4 regions of the Streptomyces sp. NPDC094147 genome follow, and region 3 is predicted to be linked to each of the others. Evidence: riboswitches for the same ligand, from Rfam matches in the RefSeq annotation. Region 3 holds a riboswitch; each other region holds the start of a gene.
The links. Region 3 has a riboswitch for cyclic di-AMP ahead of ACIQ8J_RS11385 (M23 family metallopeptidase). Riboswitches for the same ligand answer to the same signal wherever they lie in the genome.
Positions count from the first base shown of each region.

Region 1: another riboswitch for cyclic di-AMP. It lies ahead of ACIQ8J_RS13445 (M23 family metallopeptidase); the one in region 3 lies ahead of ACIQ8J_RS11385 (M23 family metallopeptidase).
Region 2: another riboswitch for cyclic di-AMP. It lies ahead of ACIQ8J_RS16710 (transglycosylase family protein); the one in region 3 lies ahead of ACIQ8J_RS11385 (M23 family metallopeptidase).
Region 4: another riboswitch for cyclic di-AMP. It lies ahead of ACIQ8J_RS12600 (C40 family peptidase); the one in region 3 lies ahead of ACIQ8J_RS11385 (M23 family metallopeptidase).

Region 1 covers NZ_JBIWHT010000007.1:19,620-24,892, forward strand. Annotated here, with positions in the region: gene ACIQ8J_RS13435 (PrsW family intramembrane metalloprotease) at 1-692, shown strand, start outside; gene ACIQ8J_RS13440 (aldo/keto reductase) at 696-1,640, opposite strand; gene ACIQ8J_RS13445 (M23 family metallopeptidase) at 1,688-2,758, opposite strand; cyclic di-AMP (ydaO/yuaA leader) riboswitch at 2,770-2,908, opposite strand; gene ACIQ8J_RS13450 (PP2C family protein-serine/threonine phosphatase) at 3,161-4,282, opposite strand; gene ACIQ8J_RS13455 (TipAS antibiotic-recognition domain-containing protein) at 4,747-5,273, opposite strand, start outside.
Region 2 covers NZ_JBIWHT010000009.1:163,054-168,326, forward strand. Annotated here, with positions in the region: gene ACIQ8J_RS16700 (cytochrome P450) at 1-754, shown strand, start outside; gene ACIQ8J_RS16705 (transglycosylase family protein) at 920-1,852, shown strand; cyclic di-AMP (ydaO/yuaA leader) riboswitch at 2,110-2,277, shown strand; gene ACIQ8J_RS16710 (transglycosylase family protein) at 2,281-2,997, shown strand; gene eno (phosphopyruvate hydratase) at 3,257-4,543, shown strand; gene ACIQ8J_RS16720 (septum formation initiator family protein) at 4,638-5,126, shown strand; gene ACIQ8J_RS16725 (DUF501 domain-containing protein) at 5,157-5,273, shown strand, end outside.
Region 3 covers NZ_JBIWHT010000005.1:186,517-191,789, reverse strand. Annotated here, with positions in the region: gene ACIQ8J_RS11390 (M16 family metallopeptidase) at 1-1,121, shown strand, start outside; cyclic di-AMP (ydaO/yuaA leader) riboswitch at 1,337-1,497, shown strand; gene ACIQ8J_RS11385 (M23 family metallopeptidase) at 1,511-2,272, shown strand; gene ACIQ8J_RS11380 (GntR family transcriptional regulator) at 2,475-3,152, shown strand; gene ACIQ8J_RS11375 (HPr family phosphocarrier protein) at 3,341-3,622, opposite strand; gene ACIQ8J_RS11370 (GNAT family N-acetyltransferase) at 3,775-5,273, shown strand, end outside.
Region 4 covers NZ_JBIWHT010000006.1:125,649-130,921, reverse strand. Annotated here, with positions in the region: gene ACIQ8J_RS12615 (lysophospholipid acyltransferase family protein) at 1-641, opposite strand, end outside; gene ACIQ8J_RS12610 (ATP-dependent Clp protease proteolytic subunit) at 828-1,457, shown strand; gene ACIQ8J_RS12605 (hypothetical protein) at 1,464-1,772, shown strand; cyclic di-AMP (ydaO/yuaA leader) riboswitch at 2,097-2,292, shown strand; gene ACIQ8J_RS12600 (C40 family peptidase) at 2,297-2,770, shown strand; gene ACIQ8J_RS12595 (ATP-binding protein) at 2,865-3,299, opposite strand; gene ACIQ8J_RS12590 (helix-turn-helix domain-containing protein) at 3,544-4,431, shown strand; gene ACIQ8J_RS12585 (DUF397 domain-containing protein) at 4,432-4,653, shown strand; gene ACIQ8J_RS12580 (8-amino-7-oxononanoate synthase) at 4,661-5,273, opposite strand, start outside.

The DNA.
Region 1 (5,273 bases), on a different contig from region 3:
TGTTCACCGTGCTGACCGGCATCGGCTTCGGCGCGGCCGCGCTCTCGCCGCCCGCGAAGCGGCCGCGCCGCATCGCGTTCCCGCTGCTCGGCCTGGTGCTCGCGATGGGCATGCACGCCCTGTGGAACAGCTCGACGCTGTTCGGGACGTACGGCTTCTACATCGTGTACGGGGCCTTCATGGTGCCGGTGTTCGGGCTGCTCACCTGGCTCGCGATATGGAGCCGGCAGCGGGAGCTGCGTACGGTGGCCGCCGAGCTGCCCGCGTACGCGGCGGCCGGCTGGCTCGGGCCCGCGGAGCCGCTCGCGCTGTCCTCGATGCGGGCCCGCGCCACCGCGCGGGACTTCGCGCACCACAGCTTCGGCGGAAAGCCGGCGGCGCGGGCGGTCGCCGAGTACGAGGCGTTCGCGACCTCGCTCGCCTTCCTGCGGCACCGGGCCTACCGCGGCGCGGGCGCGACCGGCCCCGACCCCGACTTCGCGGCCCGCGAGCAGGAGCTCCTCCACCATCTGTGGGAGCGCAAGCCGGTCGCAGCCCCGGCGCTGCTGTACGCGGCGGGCGCGACGGGCCGGATCTGGCTGCCCCCGCAGTTCGCCCCGCCGCACCCCTGCACCCAGTACGCGCCGTACTCGCCGTACGGACAGCCGGGCCCGCTGCCGGGCCCGGCGCAGTACAACCCCTACCTCCGCTGAGGCCTACGCCGAGGCGACGGTCAGCTCGGAGACCTCGGCGTCGGTGAGCTCCAGGTCGGCGACCGCGAGCAGCGCGGGCAGCTGCTCGACCGTACGGGCCGAAGCGATGGGGGCGGCGACGGTGGGCCGGGCGGCCAGCCAGGCCAGCGCGACCGTGGCGATCTCGGCGCCGCGCTCCTGGGCGATCCGGTCGAGCGCGCCGAGCACCCTGCGGCCCCGATCGGTGTCCACGTACTTGACCGCGCCAGCGGCGCGCTGGCTGTCGACGGTAACGCCCGGCCGGTACTTGCCGGTGAGGAAGCCGGAGGCGAGCGCGAAGTAGGGGACGGCGGCCAGGCCCGCGCGGGAGGCGGTCTCCTGGAGGGCGCCCTCGTAGGTGTCGCGCGAGACCAGGTTGTAGTGCGGCTGGAGCGCCACGTACTTGGCGAGGCCCTCGCGGTCGGAGAAGTCCAGGGATTCCTGGAGCCGCTCCGGGGTGATGTTGGAGGCGGCGATCGCGCGGACCTTGCCGTCCCGGACCAGCTGGTCGAGGGTGGTGATGATCTCCTCGACGGGCACGGAGGGATCGTCGAAGTGCGTGTAGTACAGGTCGATGTAGTCGGTGCCGAGGCGGCGCAGCGACTCCTCGGCGGCGGCCTTGATGGTGTTCGCGGCCAGCCCCTTGTACTGGGGGTGGGAGCCGACCTTGGTGGCGATCACGACATCGGCCCGGTTGCCGCGGGCCGCCGCCCACTTCCCGATGATCGTCTCGGATTCACCGCCGGACAGGCCGGGGACCCAGTGGGCGTAGGCGTCGGCGGTGTCGATGAAGTTGCCGCCGCCCGAGGTGTAGGCGTCGAGGACGGCGAACGACTGGTCCTGGTCGGCGGTCCAGCCGAAGACGTTGCCGCCGAGGGAGAGCGGGAAGACGGACAGGTCGGAGCCGCCGAGCGCACGGAGAGAGGTCATGAGGTGATCAACTCCCGTGCGCCGGGCGGTATTCCGGACCGTTCGGATCAGGGATTGAGCCCCTTGGACTGGAGCCACGCCATCGGGTCGATGCCGGTGCCGTCCGGGGTGTGGACCTCCAGGTGGAGGTGCGGACCCGTGACGTTGCCGGTGGCGCCGATCCGCCCGATGACGTCGCCCGTCGCCACCTTCTGCCCCGCGCTGACCGCGATGGACGACTGGTGGCAGAACCAGAGCTCGCTGCCGTCGTCGAGCGTGAGCACCGTGCGGTAGCCGTACGCACCGGCCCACCCCGCCGACTTGACCGTCGCGGAGTGGATCGCCTTGAGCGGCGTGCCCGTGGGGGCCGCGAAGTCCAGGCCGGTGTGGTGGCCCGAGGACCACATCGAGCCGGCCTCGCCGAACGTGGAGGTGATCGTGTACGAGCCGACCGGCAGCGAGTAGCTCGCGGCCAGCTTGGCCAGCCGCTCCTGCTCCGCCTTCTTCGCCGCGGCCTCCTCGGCCGCCTTCTTCTCGGCCGCGGCCTTGGCGGTCGCCGCGTCCTGCTTGGCCTTGGCCTCGGCCGCGGCCTTTTCGGCGGCGGCCTTCTGCGCGGCCGCCTTCGCCTCGGCCGCGGCGCCCGCCTTCTGCTGCTCGGCCTGCTGGAGGATGCGGGCGCGCAGCGCCTCACCGGCGTCGGTGGCGCCCTGCTCGGCCTCGGCGGTGGAGAGGCCGGTCATGGTCAGCGGGGAGGCGGCGATCTTCTGGTCGGCGCGTGCGGCCTCGGTCTTCGGGGTGTCCGGGGCGTCGTGCGAGACCAGCTCGCCGACGCCGGGCAGCGACCCGAGGTCCGGCAGGTTCTGGGCGAGGGAGTCGGGCAGCGATATGGAGACCGGCGGCTTGGTCTGCGCGGTGGCCATGCCGCCCGCGCCGACCGCGGCGATGACGCCGACGCCGAGCACGGTGGAGCTGCGGGCGAGTCCGCCGCGCTGCTTGGCCACCCGGTGCCGGCCGCGTACCGGGCGTACGGACTCCGCGGTCGGGTCCCACTCCTCCCAGCTCTCGCTGTCGCCGGGCACGTCGCCGTACAGGGAGTCGGGAGGTATCGGGGTGTCGAGGGCAGGCTCGTTGGACGCCACGAGGGCGCGCTCCTTTCCTTCCTTCTCGCCTACCGGGTTAGCTGACGGGTTCGGAGCAGGAAGGTCTCCTACAGGCCCCCGTAAAGGCGCCTGATTCACCCCAAGTTGGTGGTTCCCCGGTTCCCTTTCGGGATTCGGCGCATGCGCGCGGTGCCGCCGTTGCGGCGGCTGGGCCGACCGCGCTGCGTTATCGAACGTTAATAGACACCCGGTCCGGATTCCAAGCCGTTCCCACTGATCGTTAACGGTCCTGGCCTGGACTTAGTACCCACAGCCGGGTCAAAACGGGCGAGTTGACGGCGATTCAGCGCGACTCGCGTCACAGCTGTTTTCTGACGGTGTGTCAAATGTTATGCGCAGGGACACCTTTCGGGCACCCACGGTGACAGCCTCCCGCCGGGCTCATTTCACGATCCTGACGGTGCGGCGGCGCTCGGGCTGGCCCTCGGCGGGCCGGGCCACCGCGAGCAGCGCCATGTCGTCGTTCGTGCCGCCGCCGGTATAGCGCCGTACGTCGTCCACGAGCGCGTCCAGGACCTCCTCCGGGCCGGGGAAGATCGCGCCGCGCAGCCGGGCGCGCGGGTCGTAGAAGACGCCCTGTCCGTCGCGCGCCTCGGACAGGCCGTCCGTGTAGAACAGCAGCGTCGCCCCGGCCGGGAACGGCCGCTCCTCGGACCGGTCCGGCCACACCCCGAGGTCCGCCATGCCGAGCGGCAGCGCGGGCTCGGCCGGGACGAGCATGTCCAGGGCCCCGTCCGGGTACAGCAGCAGCGGCTCGGGGTGGCCCCGGTTCACCAGGCGTACGGTGCCGTCACCGCGCGGGACCTCGGCGAGCACCGCGGTGGTGAACCCCTCGACCGCGTCGAGCCGGTCGCGCCGGGTGCCCTCGCGGGCCAGCGCCCGCTCCAGGCGCTGGGCCACCGCCTCCAGCGAGGACTCCTGCTCGGCGGCCTCCCGGAACGCCCCGATCACCACGGCGACGGCCTCCACCGCCTGGAGCCCCTTTCCCCGTACGTCGCCGACGATGAGCCGCACCCCGTGCGGGGTGTCCTGCACGGCGAACAGGTCCCCGCCGATGAACGCGTCCGCCTGCGCCGCCTCGTACCGCGCGGCGACGTGGAGGCCGCCGATGCGGGCCGCGGGCGTGGGCAGCACGGCGCGCTGCGCGGTCTCCGCGATGACGCGGGCCGAGGCGAGCTGTTCGCCGCTGCGGCGCAGGATGCGGTTGATGACGAGGGCCAGACCGCCCACCGTCAGCACGGTGCACAGCTCGCTGGCGCCTTCGCCGAGGCTGGGGAGGCCGTGTACGAACCAGAGCCCCACGACGGCGAGCACCGAGCCCGCCGCGACGACGGCGGTGGCGCGGGGCGAGTAGAAGGGGGCGGCGACCATCGGGGCGCCCGCGAACAGGGCTGCGGCGGTCAGGTCGGGCGGGGTCGTGGCGTCGAAGACGAAGCCGACGACGATGAGCAGTACGGGTAGCGCCCGTACCAGGCGCCTCTCGCCCTCTGCTTGCTGCCGCACCCGTCCAGCCTGCCCCGTCCGACCGCCGACGGCGACTCCGGAGCGCCCGTGCGGGTGCCGGGGCCGGCGGCGGGGCCCGCCACGATCGGCGACGGACCACAGGATGAGCCCGTCAATGGCGGCGGCAGCGATGCGGACCCGGGCGCCCCCGGCCGCAACTCCCCCTGGTATGGCGGTGGTTAGCCGCCTGGTCGGACCCGCACGGCAGCGCGGCCCAGTCACCGGCGCTCAGCCGGCACCCGCGCCCGGGATCGGCGTACGCCGGAGCCTGCGCACCCGCACCACCACCCCTGACGGGCCCGGCCTCCCCCACCCGGTCGCAACCGCTCAGCCCGACCACGACCGCACAGAGGGCGAGCGCGAGCAGCACGGCGATGCGCCGCACCCCCGCGCTTCTCCCCGGAACCACCGAACGCTCACTCATGGCGCACGCGAGGCTACTCCACGCATGCGCGCCAGGCGGCTCAGCCGTCCGAGAGGTGCCGCTCCGCGTACACCTTCAGGGCATCGCGCACGAATTCCGCCGTGCCCGCGCCGTGCTGGTCGTAGTTGACGCCGAAGCGGGGGTCGTCGACGTACATCTGGCCGAGGCCGCTGACGTACGACCCGGTGACGCTCGTGGTGGTCGACAGCCAGGCGACATGACGACGGGCGATGTCCTGCGCCGCTTCGCCGTCGGCGGGCAGCCCCGCCGCACGGACGCGCCCCCAGTCCCGGGCGATGCCCTCGTGCTCCTCCCGGAACTCCTTCTTCTGCCCCGCGCTGAGCGAGCGCCACCAGCGGTCGCCCTTCTCGTACGCGTCCCGGCCCCAGCGCCGGCTGACCTCCTCCTCGTACTGCGAGTGGTCGAAGCCGTCGAGCACTTCCCCGGCCATGAGCTCTTCCCCTCTCTCGGTCTTGCGCAGGGTGGTCCGCACGGAGGCGATCTGCCGCGCGATGCGGGTGCGCTCCTGTTCCAGGAGGCGCAGATGGGTCCGCAGGGCGACGGCGG
Region 2 (5,273 bases), on a different contig from region 3:
CATGATGATCCGACACGGCGGCGGACCCCGCGGCGGGGTCGCCCGGTCGGTGAAGAAGATGCGCAACTACCTCGCCGAGCTCATCCACAGGAAGCGCGAGAACCCGGGCGACGACCTCATCTCGGGGCTCATCCGGGCCAGCGACCACGGCGAGCACCTGACGGAGAACGAGGCCGCCGCGATGGCCTTCATCCTGCTGTTCGCCGGATTCGAGACGACGGTCAATCTGATCGGCAACGGGGTGTACGCCCTGCTGCGCAACCCGGAGCAGCGCGAGCGGCTCCAGGTCTCGATCGGCGCGGGGGAGAGCGGTCTCCTGGAGACCGGCATCGAGGAACTGCTGCGCTACGACGGACCCGTCGAGCTGGCGACCTGGCGGTTCGCCACCGAACCGCTGACGATCGGCGGCCGGGACATCGCGGCGGGCGACCCGGTGCTCGTGGTGCTCGCGGCGGCCGACCGCGACCCCGAGCGCTTCGCCGACCCCGACACGCTCGACCTCGGCCGCCGGGACAACCAGCACCTCGGATACGGCCACGGCATCCACTACTGCATCGGCGCGCCGCTGGCCCGGCTCGAAGGCCGGACCGCGCTCGCGACCCTGCTGCAGCGCCTCCCTGACCTGCGGCTAGCGGTGGAACCTGCCGATTTGCGCTGGCGCGGCGGGCTCATCATGCGAGGACTGCGCACCCTGCCGGTCGAGTTCACGCCGCCGAACGGAACGGCCTCACCTGACGGACCGTCAAGACTGTGACTTTTATGTGATCTCGGGTGCATCGACTTGTGACAGGCGTTCGAGTACGGCTACGTTCACCGTTCATTCGGCTCAGCAGTCACACGGAAGGCCTCATCCATGCGCTCCGGGAATGGACGGCATCGTCGACCCCGCCAGGTACCCGCTCTCGTCGTCGCGGCAGGGGTGACCGGTTCGGCCATCGCGCTTCCGCTGCTCGCCGCGACCGGCGCGAACGCCGCGGACGCGAACTCCTGGAACCAGGTGGCCGCCTGCGAGTCCGGCGGAATGTGGAGCGCCGACTTCGGCAACGGCCTGTACGGCGGGCTCCAGCTCTCGCAGGACACCTGGGAGGCCTTCGGCGGTACGGACTACGCCCAGCGCGCCGACCTCGCCAGCCGCGCCCAGCAGATAGCCATCGCCGAGAAGGTGCTCGCGGCCCAGGGCACCAAGGCCTTCGCCAGCTGCTCCGGCGGGCTCACCAAGGGCGGCCGCGCGGCCGATGTCGACCCGGGCCTGCCCGCGACGCCGGACCCGGCCGGGGCGCCCGCGTCCACCGCGCCGACCGCTCCGGCGACCAAGGCGCCCGACGTCGCCCCGACGCCCGCGGCCTCCACCGCCCCGGCCGCGCCCTCGACGGGCGCCACGAAGCCCGCGGGTCCCGCCAAGCCGCCGACGCCCTCCGCGTCCACCCCGGCGAGCCCCGGCAAGCACCGCGGGGCGCCCTCGCCGGAGGAGGGCTCGGGCGCGACGCCGGGCGGCACCACCGGCTCCGCTACCGGCGCCCCGGCCGGACAGCCCGCCCCGGCCGGCTCCGGCGGTCCGGGCGGCTCGACCGACAGCCGCGACGCGGGGCGGCACGCCTCGCGAGGTGACGGCGGATCACGTGATGTCGGCAACACCCCCGCCGCGAACGGCGAGTACACCGTCCGCCCCGGCGACAACCTCTCGGTCATCGCCGACGCGAACAAGATCCACGGCGGCTGGCCCGCGCTCTACCACGCCAACGAGAAGCTGATCGGCACCGACCCGAACCTCATCCTGCCTGGCCAGAGCCTGGACCTGAAGGCCGCGGCGGCCGCTGCCACGGCCCCGAACTCGGTGCCGAAGCAGGGGTAGTTCGAGGGCGTATGTCCGTTCTGTGCAAGTGAGACATGGGTCTCTTCGCCTCAACTGGCGTGTCCCGTCTGCCCGGTCCGTCCGTCCCGCCCCCGACCTGCGGAAACGCCCCTTCTGTTGCGACAAGGAGGGGGGATTTTCCCCCGATGGGCGCCTTTGAACATTGGCGGGGCGTGTGTTTTCGTCGGACTCGCTCGTCACCACGAGCCCCGTCGACCGAGCACGCCGAATCCTGCCGTCGGCCGACGGGAACAGTCGACGCTTATGCGCCGTAGGCAGGAGCGGGGGACCCAAGGTACGTGCCGGGCCCGGCAGTTGAAGCAACTGCCGACCGGCTTGGGGTGAAGACGGGCGCCACAGCGCTCGGCCGGGCAGCTCACGCCCGAACCCGACAGCTCACCTCGCAGGCGTCGGTGAGGAGAAACTCCATGCTGCTTTCCGGCAAGGGCAAGCACCGCCGCCCGTCCAAGGCCGTCCGTGTCGCCACGCTGGCCGGCGTCACCGGCGCCGCTGTCGCCGCCCCGCTGATGGCGGCCGGCTCGGCCTCCGCCGCCTCCGTCCAGACCTGGGACGCGGTCGCCCAGTGCGAGTCCGGCGGCAACTGGTCCATCAACACCGGCAACGGCTACTACGGCGGCCTGCAGTTCTCGCAGTCCTCCTGGGCCGCCGCCGGCGGCACCCAGTACGCCGCCCGCGCCGACCTGGCCACCAAGGGCCAGCAGATAGCCGCCGCCGAGAAGCTGCTCGCCATCCAGGGTCCGGGCGCCTGGTCCTGCGCCGGCGCCGGCAACCTGACCTCCGGCGGCAGCAAGGCCAACGTCGACACCTCCGGCTCCTCGTCGTCCTCCTCTTCTTCGTCTTCTTCTTCGTCCCCCTCGAAGTCGCAGTCCGCGAAGCCGAAGGCCAAGCCGCAGCAGAAGACCCAGCGCGCCCAGCCCGCGCCGGAGGCCGCCCGCGGCGAGCAGCGCACCGAGCCGGTCAAGCAGGGCAACGGCGAGTACACCGTCAAGGCCGGCGACACCCTCGGCCAGATCGCTTCCGCCAACGGCACCAAGGGCGGCTGGCAGAAGCTGTTCGAGCTGAACAAGGACGTCGTCAAGGACGCCAACCTGATCTACCCGGGCCAGAAGCTCCACCTGAGCTGAGTCCGCCCCGCCCCAAGTCCCCCCGGTCCGGCGCGCATTCCCCCGTACGCGCCGGGCCGGGGTTTCGGCTGTTACCCGGCAGTAGTTCTGCGGACCTTTGGCAGGGAATCAGGGTCCTTGGGCCCTTTTTCGTCCCAGGAGGCGGGCACTCGGCTGGCCGGAGCCCCGGAGCCGGTTAGGCTCTTGTCGCAAGGCCGCAGCGACCCCTGCGCGGCCCCGCACTGCTTGCGTCACATCTAGCGTCACATCCCAGAAGGAGATGCTCGTGCCGTCCATCGACGTCGTCGTAGCCCGGGAAATCCTGGACTCCCGAGGCAACCCCACGGTCGAGGTCGAGGTCGGCCTCGACGACGGCAGCACCGGCCGTGCTGCAGTTCCGTCCGGCGCCTCCACCGGTGCCTTCGAGGCCATCGAGCTCCGCGACGGTGACCCCAACCGCTACGGCGGCAAGGGTGTCGAGAAGGCCGTCCTCGCCGTCATCGAGCAGATCGGCCCGGAGCTCGTCGGCTACGACGCCACCGAGCAGCGCCTGATCGACCAGGCCATGTTCGACCTGGACGCCACCGACAACAAGGGCTCGCTCGGCGCCAACGCCATCCTCGGCGTCTCGCTCGCCGTCGCGCACGCCGCCTCCGAGGCCAGCGACCTGCCGCTGTTCCGCTACCTGGGCGGCCCGAACGCGCACCTGCTGCCCGTTCCGATGATGAACATCCTCAACGGCGGATCCCACGCGGACTCCAACGTCGACATCCAGGAGTTCATGATCGCTCCGATCGGCGCGGAGTCCTTCTCCGAGGCCCTTCGCTGGGGCGCCGAGGTCTACCACACGCTCAAGGGCGTCCTGAAGCGCAAGGGCCTGTCGACCGGCCTCGGCGACGAGGGCGGCTTCGCGCCGAACCTGGAGTCCAACCGCGCGGCCCTGGACCTCATCCTTGAGGCCATCAAGGAAGCCGGCTACGCCCCGGGCAAGGACATCGCGCTCGCGCTCGACGTCGCCGCGTCCGAGTTCTACAAGGACGGCAAGTACGAGTTCGAGGGCAAGTCCCGCTCGGCCGCCGAGATGACCGAGTACTACGAGGAGCTCGTCTCCGCGTACCCGCTGGTCTCCATCGAGGACCCGCTGTTCGAGGACGACTGGGCCGGCTGGAACACCATCACCTCGCGCCTGGGCTCCAAGGTCCAGATCGTCGGCGACGACCTCTTCGTCACCAACCCCGAGCGCCTGGCCCGCGGCATCGAGGAGGGCTCCGCCAACGCCCTGCTCGTCAAGGTCAACCAGATCGGTTCGCTGACCGAGACCCTGGACGCCGTCGAGATGGCCCAGCGCAACGGCTTCAAGTGCATGATGTCCCACCGCTCCGGCGAGACCGAGGACGTCACCATCGCCGACCTCGCCGTCGCGGTGAACTGCGGTCAGATCAAGACCGGCGCCCCGGCCCGCTCGGACCGCGTCGCCAAGTACAACCAGCTGCTGCGCATCGAGGAGATCCTCGACGACGCCGCGGTGTACGCGGGCCGCTCCGCCTTCCCGCGCTTCAAGGGCTGAGGGTCAAACCCCTAGCCAGTCGTACGTACGTCCCCGCACTCGGTCCCGTACCGTGTCCGGGGACGTACGTATGTGACGGGGAGGCGGGAGAGCGATGGCCAAGGGCGCCAAGGTGAAGGACCGCGACCGGTTCTCCACCGCCGCCAGGATCAAGGTGCTCGGCGAGCAGACCGCCGCCCGCGTCTACCGCTCGCAGACCAAGCGGCAGGCCCGCCGCTCCCGGCTCACCGGCCGTGCGGCGCTGCTCGCCCTCGTGATGTGCTCGCTGGTCGTGGCGCTCGCCTACCCCATGCGGCAGTACGTCTCCCAGCGCGCCGACATCTCCGACCAGCAGCGCAAGGCCGCCGATGCCAAGAAGGCGGTCGAGCAACTGCGCGACGAGAAGGCGCGGCTCCAGGACGACGCGTACATCAAGCGCCTCGCCCGCGAGCATCTGCACATGCAGTTCCCGGGGGAGACCGGCTTCACCGTCGTCGACCCGGACGCGGCGAAGAACCGCCGCGACGGCAAGGGCGCGACCGGCCGCGCCTGGCATGCGAACCTCTGGGACGGCGTCGACAAGGCCGACCGTTCCGCCAACTGATCACTGCTAGCGATAGAGACTGACCCAGGCATGGAAACGCCCCCGCCCCAGACCGAACGCACCGAGCCCACCGACGCGGACATCGCCGCCTTCAAGCAGCAGCTCGGCCGTCCGCCGCGCGGTCTGCGCGCGATCGCGCACCGCTGC
Region 3 (5,273 bases):
TCGCCGCCGAACTGGAGCGGTGCGGCGCCACCATCGACGCGCACGCCGACCACCCCGGCGTCCGGGTCTCCCTCGAAGTGCCGGTCTCCCGGCTCCCCAAGGCGCTCTCGCTGCTCGCCGAGGCGCTGCGGGCCCCCGCGTTCGCCGACTCCGAGGTCGACCGGCTCGTGCGCAACCGGCTCGACGAGATCCCGCACGAGCAGGCCAACCCGTCCCGGCGGGCCGCCCAGCAGCTCTCCAAGGAGCTGTTCCCGGCCTCCGCGCGCATGTCGCGCCCCCGCCAGGGCACCGAGGAGACCGTCGCCGCGATCGACACGGCGGCGGTGCGCGCCTTCTACGAGGCGTATGTGCGCCCCTCGACGGCCGTCACCGTCATCGTCGGCGACCTGTCGGGCACCGACCTCGACGCGGTCCTCGCGGACACCCTGGGCGACTGGAGCGGCAACACCGCCGAGCCGCGCCCCATCCCGCCGATCACCGCCGACGACACCGGCCGGGTCGTCATCGTGGACCGCCCCGGCGCGGTCCAGACCCAGCTGCTCATCGGCCGCATCGGCGCCGACCGCCACGACCGGGTCTGGGCGGCCCAGGTGCTCGGCACGTACTGCCTCGGCGGCACCCTCACCTCCCGGCTCGACCGCGTACTGCGCGAGGAGAAGGGCTACACCTACGGCGTGCGCGCCTTCGGCCAGGTGCTGCGCTCGGGCCCCGAGGGCGGCGCCGCGATGCTCGCCATCAGCGGCTCGGTCGACACCCCCCACACCGGCCCCGCGCTCGACGACCTGTGGAAGGTGCTGCGCACGCTGGCCGCGGAGGGGCTGACGGACGCCGAGCGCGAGACCGCCGTGCAGAACCTGGTGGGCGTCGCCCCGCTCAAGTACGAGACCGCGGCGGCCGTCGCCGGGACGCTGGCCGACCAGGTCGAGCAGTTCCTCCCCGACGACTACCAGGCGCAGTTGTACGCGCTGCTGGCCGAGACCGGCACCGTGGAGGCGACGGCGGCCGTCGTCAACGCCTTCCCGGCCGACCGGCTCGTCACCGTTCTCGTCGGTGACGCGGCTCAGATCGAGGAGCCGGTCAGGGCGCTCGGAATCGGTGAAGTGACCGTGGTCGCGGGCTGATTGAGGCACCTGGACAACTGGGCACACAGGGACCCCGGTGGCGAATGCGCCGCCGGGGTCCTCCCTTATGGGGCGTAAATGTCCGGATTGTTGGGGAGGTTGCCTGTCTGTCATGTGGCGTGCGCTACAAAACACGGTGTCTGTTTGGTGATTGAAAGACCGGCCGTCTAGCGTCGGTCCGGCTGTCCGTCACCACCCGTCGCGCCCGCGGCACCGGACAGTGATCGCCGAGTCCCCGAACGGCGCGAGCCAGGGGAGCCGGGGACCCACTCAGTCCCTGGGGTGAATCGGACGCCTCCGCCCGCGGAGGAGCCCGTAGGAGACCTTCCTGCTCCGAACCCGTCAGCTAACCCGGTAGGCGAGATGGAAGGAAAGGACACCGCCACTTCATGGCGTTCACCCGTGCCACCGGGAAGCACCGCGCGCCCAGCCGTATGACGCGCCGCAGCGCGAACATAGCGGGCATCGCCACCCTCGCCACCGCCGGAGTCGTAGGCACCCTCGCCTCCCCGGCCACCGCCGCCCCGAGCGTCGCCGAGACCGGCCTGACCCAGGCCATCGTCATCGGCGACGGCCTCGCCGCGCAGCTCGGTGCCCAGGCCGACGCCCAGAAGCAGGCGGCCGTGAAGGCCAGGGCGAAGGCGGAGGCCGAGGCGGCCGCGCAGCGCAAGGCGGAGGAGCGGGCCAAGGCGGACCGCGAGGCCAAGGAGCGCGCGGCGCGCGAGGCCGAGCGCAAGCGCCTCAACACCTTCGTCGCCCCCATATCGGACAGCTATGTGTCCACCGGCTACAAGACCGGCGGTTCCCTGTGGTCCTCCGGCGCCCACACCGGCATCGACTTCCATGCGGAGAGCGGCACTTCGGTGCACGCCGTGGGCCTGGGCACCGTCGTGGAGGCCGGCTGGGGCGGCGCCTACGGCAACAACATAGTCATCAGGATGAACGACGGCACGTACACCCAGTACGGCCACCTCTCGGTCATCCAGGTCTCCGTGGGCCAGTCCGTGGAGCCGGGCCGGCAGATCGCGCTGTCGGGCAACACCGGCAACACCACGGGCCCGCACCTCCACTTCGAGGCCCGCACCGCCCCGACCTACGGCTCGGACATCGACCCGGTCGCCTACCTTCGCTCGCACGGCGTCTCCGTCTGACGGCCCCCGCGCACACCGAAGGCCCCCGGCGCGCTGCCGGGGGCCTTCGCGGTTGGCCAAAAGATATCCATTGGTTCCGGCCCGTCACCGGGAATTAACAAAGCCTGGAATAGAGTCGCGGAACAGGCATCGACGGACATCGATATCCGTCGACAGGCGTCGCTCGACCGCGTTTCGCGGGGATAAAGGCGGAGGTTCGGCCATGCGCATTCCGGCGCATTCGGTATGCACGGCGATCCGCGGCGACATCGTCTCGGGCGCCTTGGAGCGCGGCAGCCGGCTCACCGAGGACGTACTCGCCCGCCGTTACGGGGTCTCCCGCGTCCCGGTGCGCGAAGCCCTGCGCACCCTGGAGTCCGAGGGCTTCGTGACCACCCGCAGACATGCCGGCGCCTGGGTGGCCGAGCCCACCGAGCTGGAGGCCGCCGACCTCCTCGAACTGCGGGTGCTGCTTGAGCCGTTGGCCGCCGCGCGGGCGGCCGGCCGCCGCTCCGAGGCCCATCTCAAAGTGCTGCGCGGCCTGGTGAGGCTGGGTCAGCAACGGGCCCGGCGCGGCCAGGGCGAGGACCTGCGCTCGCTGGGCGGCTGGTTCCACGAGACGCTGGCCCAGGCCTCCGCCAGCCCCGGACTGATCGCGCTGCTCACGCAGTTGCGGCACAAGATCGCCTGGATGTACGCGGTCGAGCAGCCGGTCCGGCCGGGCGAGTCCTGGGCCGAACTCGGCGCCATCACCGACGCGGTGGCCCGGGGCGACGCCGAACGCGCCCGCTCGCTCACCGCCCTGCACACCGAGCGTTCCTTTTCCGCCCATCGGCTGCGGCGCCCCGCCGCGGTGAGCACTTCGCAACCTGCCGTACACACGGCGAGTGCCCGCACTTAACAGCCGGGCCGTATACAAAGAAAGCGCGACGCTGGGCCGTATTTCGGCTGCCCGAAATGTGGACCTCGAAATGCCGGCCCCGAAATGTGGATGCCGGAATTCCGTCATCGAAGCGCAGTCGGCGAAAACGAAACGGCCGCCGACCCCGAATGCGAGATCAGCGGCCCTTCGCTGTGAAGCCGACCGGATCAGACGGTCTCGGGGAGCTCCTCAAGACCCTCGGCGACCAGCTTGGCCAGCCGGTCGAGCGCGGCGTCCGCGCCCTCGGCGTCGGAGGCCAGCACGATCTCCTCGCCGCCCTGCGCGCCCAGACCGAGCACCGCGAGCATGGACGCGGCGTTGACCGGGTTGCCGTCGGCCTTGGCGATCGTCATGGGGACTCCGGCAGCCGTGGCGGCACGGACGAAGATGGACGCGGGGCGGGCGTGCAGGCCCTCGGCCCAGCCGACGTTGACGCGGCGCTCAGCCATGGTGTTGCCCTTCGAAATCTCTGACGGTTGTCTAGACCAGTCTCTCATGTGGTGTGCAGTGCTCGTACCGACCATAGGCCCGCTTCCGCCGCCGTTCGGCCCTCCCCACAGTGCCCCGCCCCGTATGGCCCCGCGACCCGTACGCTTTCGGTATGACGACGGCGTCCGACCCCGCGTACCCCGCTCACTGGGAGGCCGACGTGGTGCTCCGCGACGGCGGCACGGCGCGCATCAGGCCCATCACCACCGCGGACGCCGAGCGGCTCGTCTCCTTCTACGAGCAGGTCTCGGACGAGTCGAAGTACTACCGCTTCTTCGCGCCCTACCCCCGGCTCTCCGCGAAGGACGTGCACCGCTTCACCCATCACGACTATGTGGACCGGGTCGGACTCGCGGCCACCGTCGGCGGCGAGTTCATCGCGACCGTCCGCTTCGACCGCATCAACGCCCAGGGCCGGCCTGCCTCCGCCCCCGCCGACGAGGCCGAGGTCGCCTTCCTGGTCCAGGATGCCCACCAGGGCAGAGGCGTCGCCTCCACCCTGCTCGAACACATCGCGGCGGTCGCCCGGGAGCGCGGCATCAGGCGCTTCGCGGCGGAGGTCCTCCCGGTGAACAATAAGATGATCAAGGTGTTCACGGACGCCGGGTACCAGCAGAAGCGCTCCTTCGAGGACGGCTCGGTCCACCTCACCCTCGACCTGGAGCCCACCGCCGAGTCCCTCGCCGTCCAGCGTGCCCGCGAGCACCGCGCCGAGGCGAGGTCGGTGCGGCGCCTCCTCGCGCCCGGCTCGGTCGCGGTCATCGGCACCGGCCGCGCCCCCGGCGGGGTCGGCCGCACGGTGCTGCGCAACCTGTTGGACGCCGGTTTCACCGGGCGCGCGTACGCGGTGAACCGGGCGCTCGGCGACGGGCCGGGGGAGCTCGACGGCGTGCCCGCGTTCCGCTCCGTCGGCGCGATCGGCGAACCCGTGGACCTGGCGATCGTCGCGGTGCCCGCCGAGCGGGTGCCGGAAGCCGTCGCCGACTGCGGCGAACACGGCGTGCAGGGCCTCGTCGTCCTGTCGGCCGACTACGCGGAGAGCGGCCCGCACGGCAGGGAGCGCCAGCGCGAACTGGTGCGCCAGGCCCGCTCGTACGGGATGCGGCTGATCGGCCCGAACGCGTTCGGGATCATCAACACCGCGGCGGATGTGCGGCTGAACGCCTCGCTGGCGCCCGAGCCGCCGCCCGCGGGCCGGATCGGTCTGTTCACCCAGTCCGGTGCGATCGGCATCGCCCTCCTGTCGGGCCTGTACCGGCGCGGCGCGGGCCTGTCGACGTTCATCTCCTCCGGCAACCGCGCCGACGTCTCCGGCAACGACTTCCTCCAGTACTGGTACGAGGACCCCGACACCGATGTGGTGCTGCTCTACCTCGAATCCATCGGCAACCCGCGGAAGTTCACCCGGCTCGCCCGCCGCACGGCCGCCGCGAAGCCCGTCGTGGTGGTGAAGGGCGCCCGGCACAGCGGTGCGACGCCGCCCGGCCACGCCGTCCCGGTGACCCGCGTACCGGACGCGACGGTCTCCGCGCTGCTGCGTCAGGCGGGAGTCATCCTGGTCGGCACGGTCACCGAACTCGTCGACGCGGGCCTGCTGCTCGCCGGCCAGCC
Region 4 (5,273 bases), on a different contig from region 3:
TCCACGTACTCCTGCTGCGACAGCTTCCGCACCGCGTACATGATCTCGTCCGTCACCGCCCGCAGCACGAAGCGCTCGTCCTCCATCCCCCGGTAGCGGGAGAAGTCCAGCGGCTCACCGAAGCGGATCGTGATCGGTACGCGCCGGGGCAGCCGCCGCCCCTTCGGCTGGGCCTCGAACGTTCCGATCATCGCGACCGGGACCACCGGGGCGCCGGACCGCAGCGCCATCGCCGCCACACCCACCTTGCCCTTGTAGAGCCGTCCGTCGTGCGAGCGCGTCCCCTCCGGGAACACCCCCAACACGCCTCCCCTGCCGAGCACTTGGAGCGCCGTGTCGATCGCCGCCTGGGCCGCGGCCTTGCCGGAGCGGTCGACCGGGATCTGCCCGAGCGCGCGGAAGAACGCGGCAGTCGCCCGGCCGGTGAGCCCCGGCGCGGTGAAGTACTCCTGCTTGGCCAGGAAGGTCAGGCGGCGCCTGAGCGTCACCCCCAGCAGGAACTGATCGGTGAACGACTGGTGATTCCCCGCGAGGATCACCGCACCTGCCTCGGGCACCCGCCCGGCCCCTTCGACACACGGGCGGAACAGCCACCGCAGCAGCGGCACCAGCACCACGAGACGGAATGCGTAATAGAACACGTCAGTGAGCCCTCTCCCCAGGTGACCCCCGCGCCGACGCACGCTAGTCACCCCCGGGGATCACCGGGAGAGCGCCTATTGAGCCAGGCCCCCGCTCGCCGAGAGCGAAAACCACCCCTCATCGATCTGTACGTCCTGTACATTTTTTACATCCGGTCGAGGTATCCGGTCGAGGAGAGGTACGTCATGACCCACCGCCCTGCCGCCCGCTACGTCCTGCCCGAGTTCTCGGAGCGCACCGCCTCCGGGGTCCGCACGCTCGATCCGTACTCCAAGCTCTTCGAGGAGCGGATCGTCTTTCTCGGCACCCCGGTCGACGACGCCTCGGCCAACGATGTGATGGCCCAGTTCATGCACCTGGAGCACGCCGACCCCGACCGGGACATCTCGCTCTACATCAACTCCCCCGGCGGCTCGCTCACCGCGATGACCGCGATCCACGACACGATGCAATTCGTCACCTGCGACGTGCAGACGTTCTGCCTGGGTCAGGTGAGTTCGGTGGCCGCGCTGCTGCTCGCGGCCGGGACGCCCGGCAAACGCCTGGTGCAACCGGCCTCCCGGGTGCTCCTCAGGGAGCCCGCGATCGAGGAGCCGCTGCGCGGCCAGCCCTCCGACCTGCAGATCCAGGCCGCCGAACTGCTGCGCGGCCGCACGCTCCTGACCGAGTTGCTCGCCCGGTACACCGGGCGGACCGCGCGGCAGGTGGCCGCCGACATCGAGCGGGACGTGGTCTTCGACGCCGCGGGCGCCGTGGCGTACGGGCTCGCCGACCACGTACTCGAAAGCCGCAAGACCTCGCTGCGCGGACGGTGAACCGCCGTGCTGCCACCGGAACTTCCGCCGCTGCCGGCGCTCACGCGGGCCGAGGCCGAGTTCGTCGACTGCTATCTCGAAGTGGTCGATCTGCTCGGTCGCGTCAATCCGGCGCACGGCCCCGACACCTACGGCGCGCTGCGGGCCGCGCAGGCGCTGGTCGGCCGGACGGCCGCGCTGAAGGACGCGCTCGCCCTGATGCACCTGCGCGGCGAGACCCGGGTGCACGCCCGCACGCTGACCCGCGCCCTGCGGGTGCTGGACGGCGAGCGCCGCACGGGGCGGCTCACGGTGCCGCCGCAGACCACCGGTTGAGGCCGCCGCGCGCAGCGGCGGCGCCCAACGCGCCGACGGGGCCGACGAAACGGACCAGACGGGGTACCCCCGTTCGGCCCACCGCCGACTACGTCCACTGCCCCTTATGAGCTCCTTACAGCGCCTGCACAACGCGCGGAATCGATCGTTCCGTCGCTGGTAGGAGGCTCGTCAGCCCTCCTTCGGGAGGTGCCGAACCACCCGTGTCCACCCGAATCGCCCAGTCGTGAGCACCCTCACACAAAGCCGTTTCGTTACGAAAATATGACAGTCGGTGCGTGAAGATCCCTGGGACGACAAGCCCCCGCCACCGTGGCGGGGCGGTCCGGGCGGACGCCGAGTCCTGCCGCCGCTCCGGACGACTGGTCGACAGGAGTGGACCGGCAGGAGTGGAGGACCCGCGTTCTTCGGGACGGCCGGCCGTCGGCCGTCCCTCGGGGTGAAGCCGTTCAGGCGGCCGGGCGTCTTCGCCGGTCCGAACCCGACAGGTCATCCTTCGCAGGCGGTTTGACGAAGGGTTGCGCATGACCGCGCAGACACATGTCCCGTCTCTGCTGCTCCGCCTGGGCGCCGTCACGGCCCTCACCGTCGCCGTGGCGGGGGGAACCATACTGGCGCCGGGCGCCACACTCGAAGCGCATGCCGCGGCCGTCGCCGCCAGGGCGCTCCACGTGGCCGAATCGAAGAAGGGGTCGCCCTATCAGTACGGGGCCGCCGGACCGCACCGCTTCGACTGCTCCGGGCTCACGCTCTACTCGTTCAAGCAGGCGGGCCACAAGCTGCCCCGCTCGGCCCAGCAGCAGTACAACAGCTCCCGGCATGTCTCCGCCTCCTCCCGCAAAGCCGGAGACCTGGTGTTCTTCCATTCGGCGGGACACGTCTACCACGTGGGGATCTACGCCGGGAACGGGAAGATCTGGCACTCCCCCAAGACCGGCGCGGTGGTCCGCCTCGAACGGATCTGGAGCGGCAGCGTCTTATACGGGCGGGTCGGCTGACCGCCCCGCCGGCGGGGCCGTCCCGATGCGCGCGCCCACGCACCGGGACGGCCCGCGCCCCCAGGGCGGCTCCGGGGCCGGGCAGTGAGCCCCGCTAGCCGCTCTGCACCACTGCCGTCCACGGCAGGGCGATCCAGACCGTCTTGCCGCCGTCCGCGGTGGGTTCGACCGAGAGCCGGCCGCCGCACTCGGCCGCGAGCCAGCGGACGATCACCATGCCCCGGCCGTTGTCCTGCTGGACGGCGGCGGGCAATCGTTTCGGCCAGCGCGGATGACTGTCGGTCACCCCGACCCGCAGCTCCTCCTCGCATTCCAGCTGGACGTCCACGGTGAAGGTGGGTGACTGGCCGAAGGTGTGCTGCACGGCATTGGTGGCGAGTTCGGACACGATGAGCCGGACCGTGTCGCCGGTCTCGTCGTCGGACGGCAGACCCCAATCGGTGAGAACCTCGGCGACGTATCGCCGTGCCGCGGAGACCGAGGCGGGTTCGCTCGGCAGAGTGATTGATGCTTCGAGATGGTCTGCCATGGCGACGCTGTCCCTTTCCCACCCGGGCCGGCCAGAGGACTCCTGGCGGATGAGCGCTCGCGGAGACGAGGTCGGCCTCGGATTGTGCTTCGCGCCAGAGTGCCACTCATCGTGCCGGTCTTGGGTGCCATCCACCAAGATATGCATATATCTGTCGCTCAAAGCGGTGAACTCTGCGGCGACAGAGCGTAATTGGGCTCACACTTACCCATCGCCGAAGGCGCCGGAGGCGAAGGAGACGGCCATGTGGCACGGACCGGCGGTGCACCGCCGCAAGCTGGGCGAGGAACTGCGAGGGCTGCGCGACCGGAAGGGTCTGACGAGCGGGGAGGCGGCCCGCCTGGTCGGCTGGCACCAGTCGAAGGTGAGCCGGATCGAGACCGGCCGCAGCGGCGCGAAGCCCGCGGACGTGGCCCGCCTGCTCGACGCCTACGAGGTGCGAGATCCCCAACTCCGCACACTCCTGGAGGCGTTGGCGGATTCGGCGGACGGCGGCGGGGAGCACTGGGCGCGCGCGTACCGCGGTCTGCTCCCGCCGCAGTACCGGGACTTCATCAGCCTGGAGTCGCAGGCGCGCACGGCGCGCACGCTGGAGACCTCGGTGGTGCCGGGACTGCTGCAGACGCCCGCGTACGCGCGCGCGGTGACCCGGGCCGCGCTCGCGTCCCTGCCGCCGGACAAGGTGGACTCGCTCGTCAAGGTGCGGCTGGCCCGCCAGGAGGTGCTGCGGGGCGATCCGCCGCTCGCGCTCAGCGCGGTGCTCGACGAGGGGGTGCTGCGGCGTCAGGTGGGCGGTCCGGCGGCCATGAGCGATCAGTTACGGCATCTGCTGGCGGCCGCCGCCTGGCCCCACGTCCGGTTACAGGTCATTCCTTTCCGTTACGGCGGCTACGTCGGGCTCACCGGCCCTTTCATTATCTTTTCGTTTCCGGACATTTCAGATCTGGATGTGGTCGTTCTCGACCATTTGACGAGTAGCCTCTATCTCGAACGGAGAGAAGACCTTGAGGCGTACAACGCCGCGTTCCAGACCGTTCAGTCGCTCGCACTCTCCTGCGAGGACTCGTTGGATCTCATCGCCCGGACAGCCCGGGAAGAACCGGGCCGATCCACGGCGAGTGGGGAGGCATGAATGTCCGCACGCCCTGCGCACGTTCCTTCCAGTACATCCCTCCACGGTGCCCGGTGGCGGCGCAGCAGCCGCAGCGTGGGCATGAACAACTGCGTCGAGACGGCCAGGCTCAAGGGCGAGCTGCTGGCCGTGCGCGACTCCCAGCGGATCGAGGGCCCCGCGCTGCTCTTCGGTGACCGGGCCTGGCACGGCTTCATCTCGGCACTCCAGGCAGATAACTGACAGTTCGTCAGGCGGTGGGCGCGGTCCGCAGGATCGTGCCCACCGCCGTGTCGATCTGCCGCTCCGTCAGATCCGCGCGGGCGGTCAGCCGGATCCGCGAGATGCCGTCCGGGACCGACGGCGGCCGGAAGCAGCCGACCACGAGCCCGGCCGCGCGGCAGTCGGCCGCCCAGGCCACCGCCGCCTCCGGCGACGGGGCCCGCACGGAGACCACCGCGGCATCGGGGCGTACCGCGCGGTGCCCCGCGGCGGTGAGGCGTCCGTGCAGTTCGGCGGCGACGGTACGGGCCCGGCCCGCGAGTTCCGGCTCCGCGCGCAGCAGCCGCAGGGCCGCCAGCGCCCCGCCGGCCGAGGCGGGTGCCAGCCCGGTGTCGAAGATGAAGGTGCGGGCCGCGTTCACCAGGTGCCGGATGACCCGGGCGGGGCCGAGGACCGCGCCGCCCTGGCTGCCGAGCGACTTCGACAGGGTGACGGTGGCGACCACGTCGTCCGCGCCCGCGAGTCCGGCCGCGTGCAGCGCGCCGCGTCCGCCCTCGCCGAGCACGCCGAGCCCGTGTGCGTCGTCCACCACCAATGCTGCCCCGAACTCCCGGCAGAAGTGGGCCAGTTGGGACAGCGGG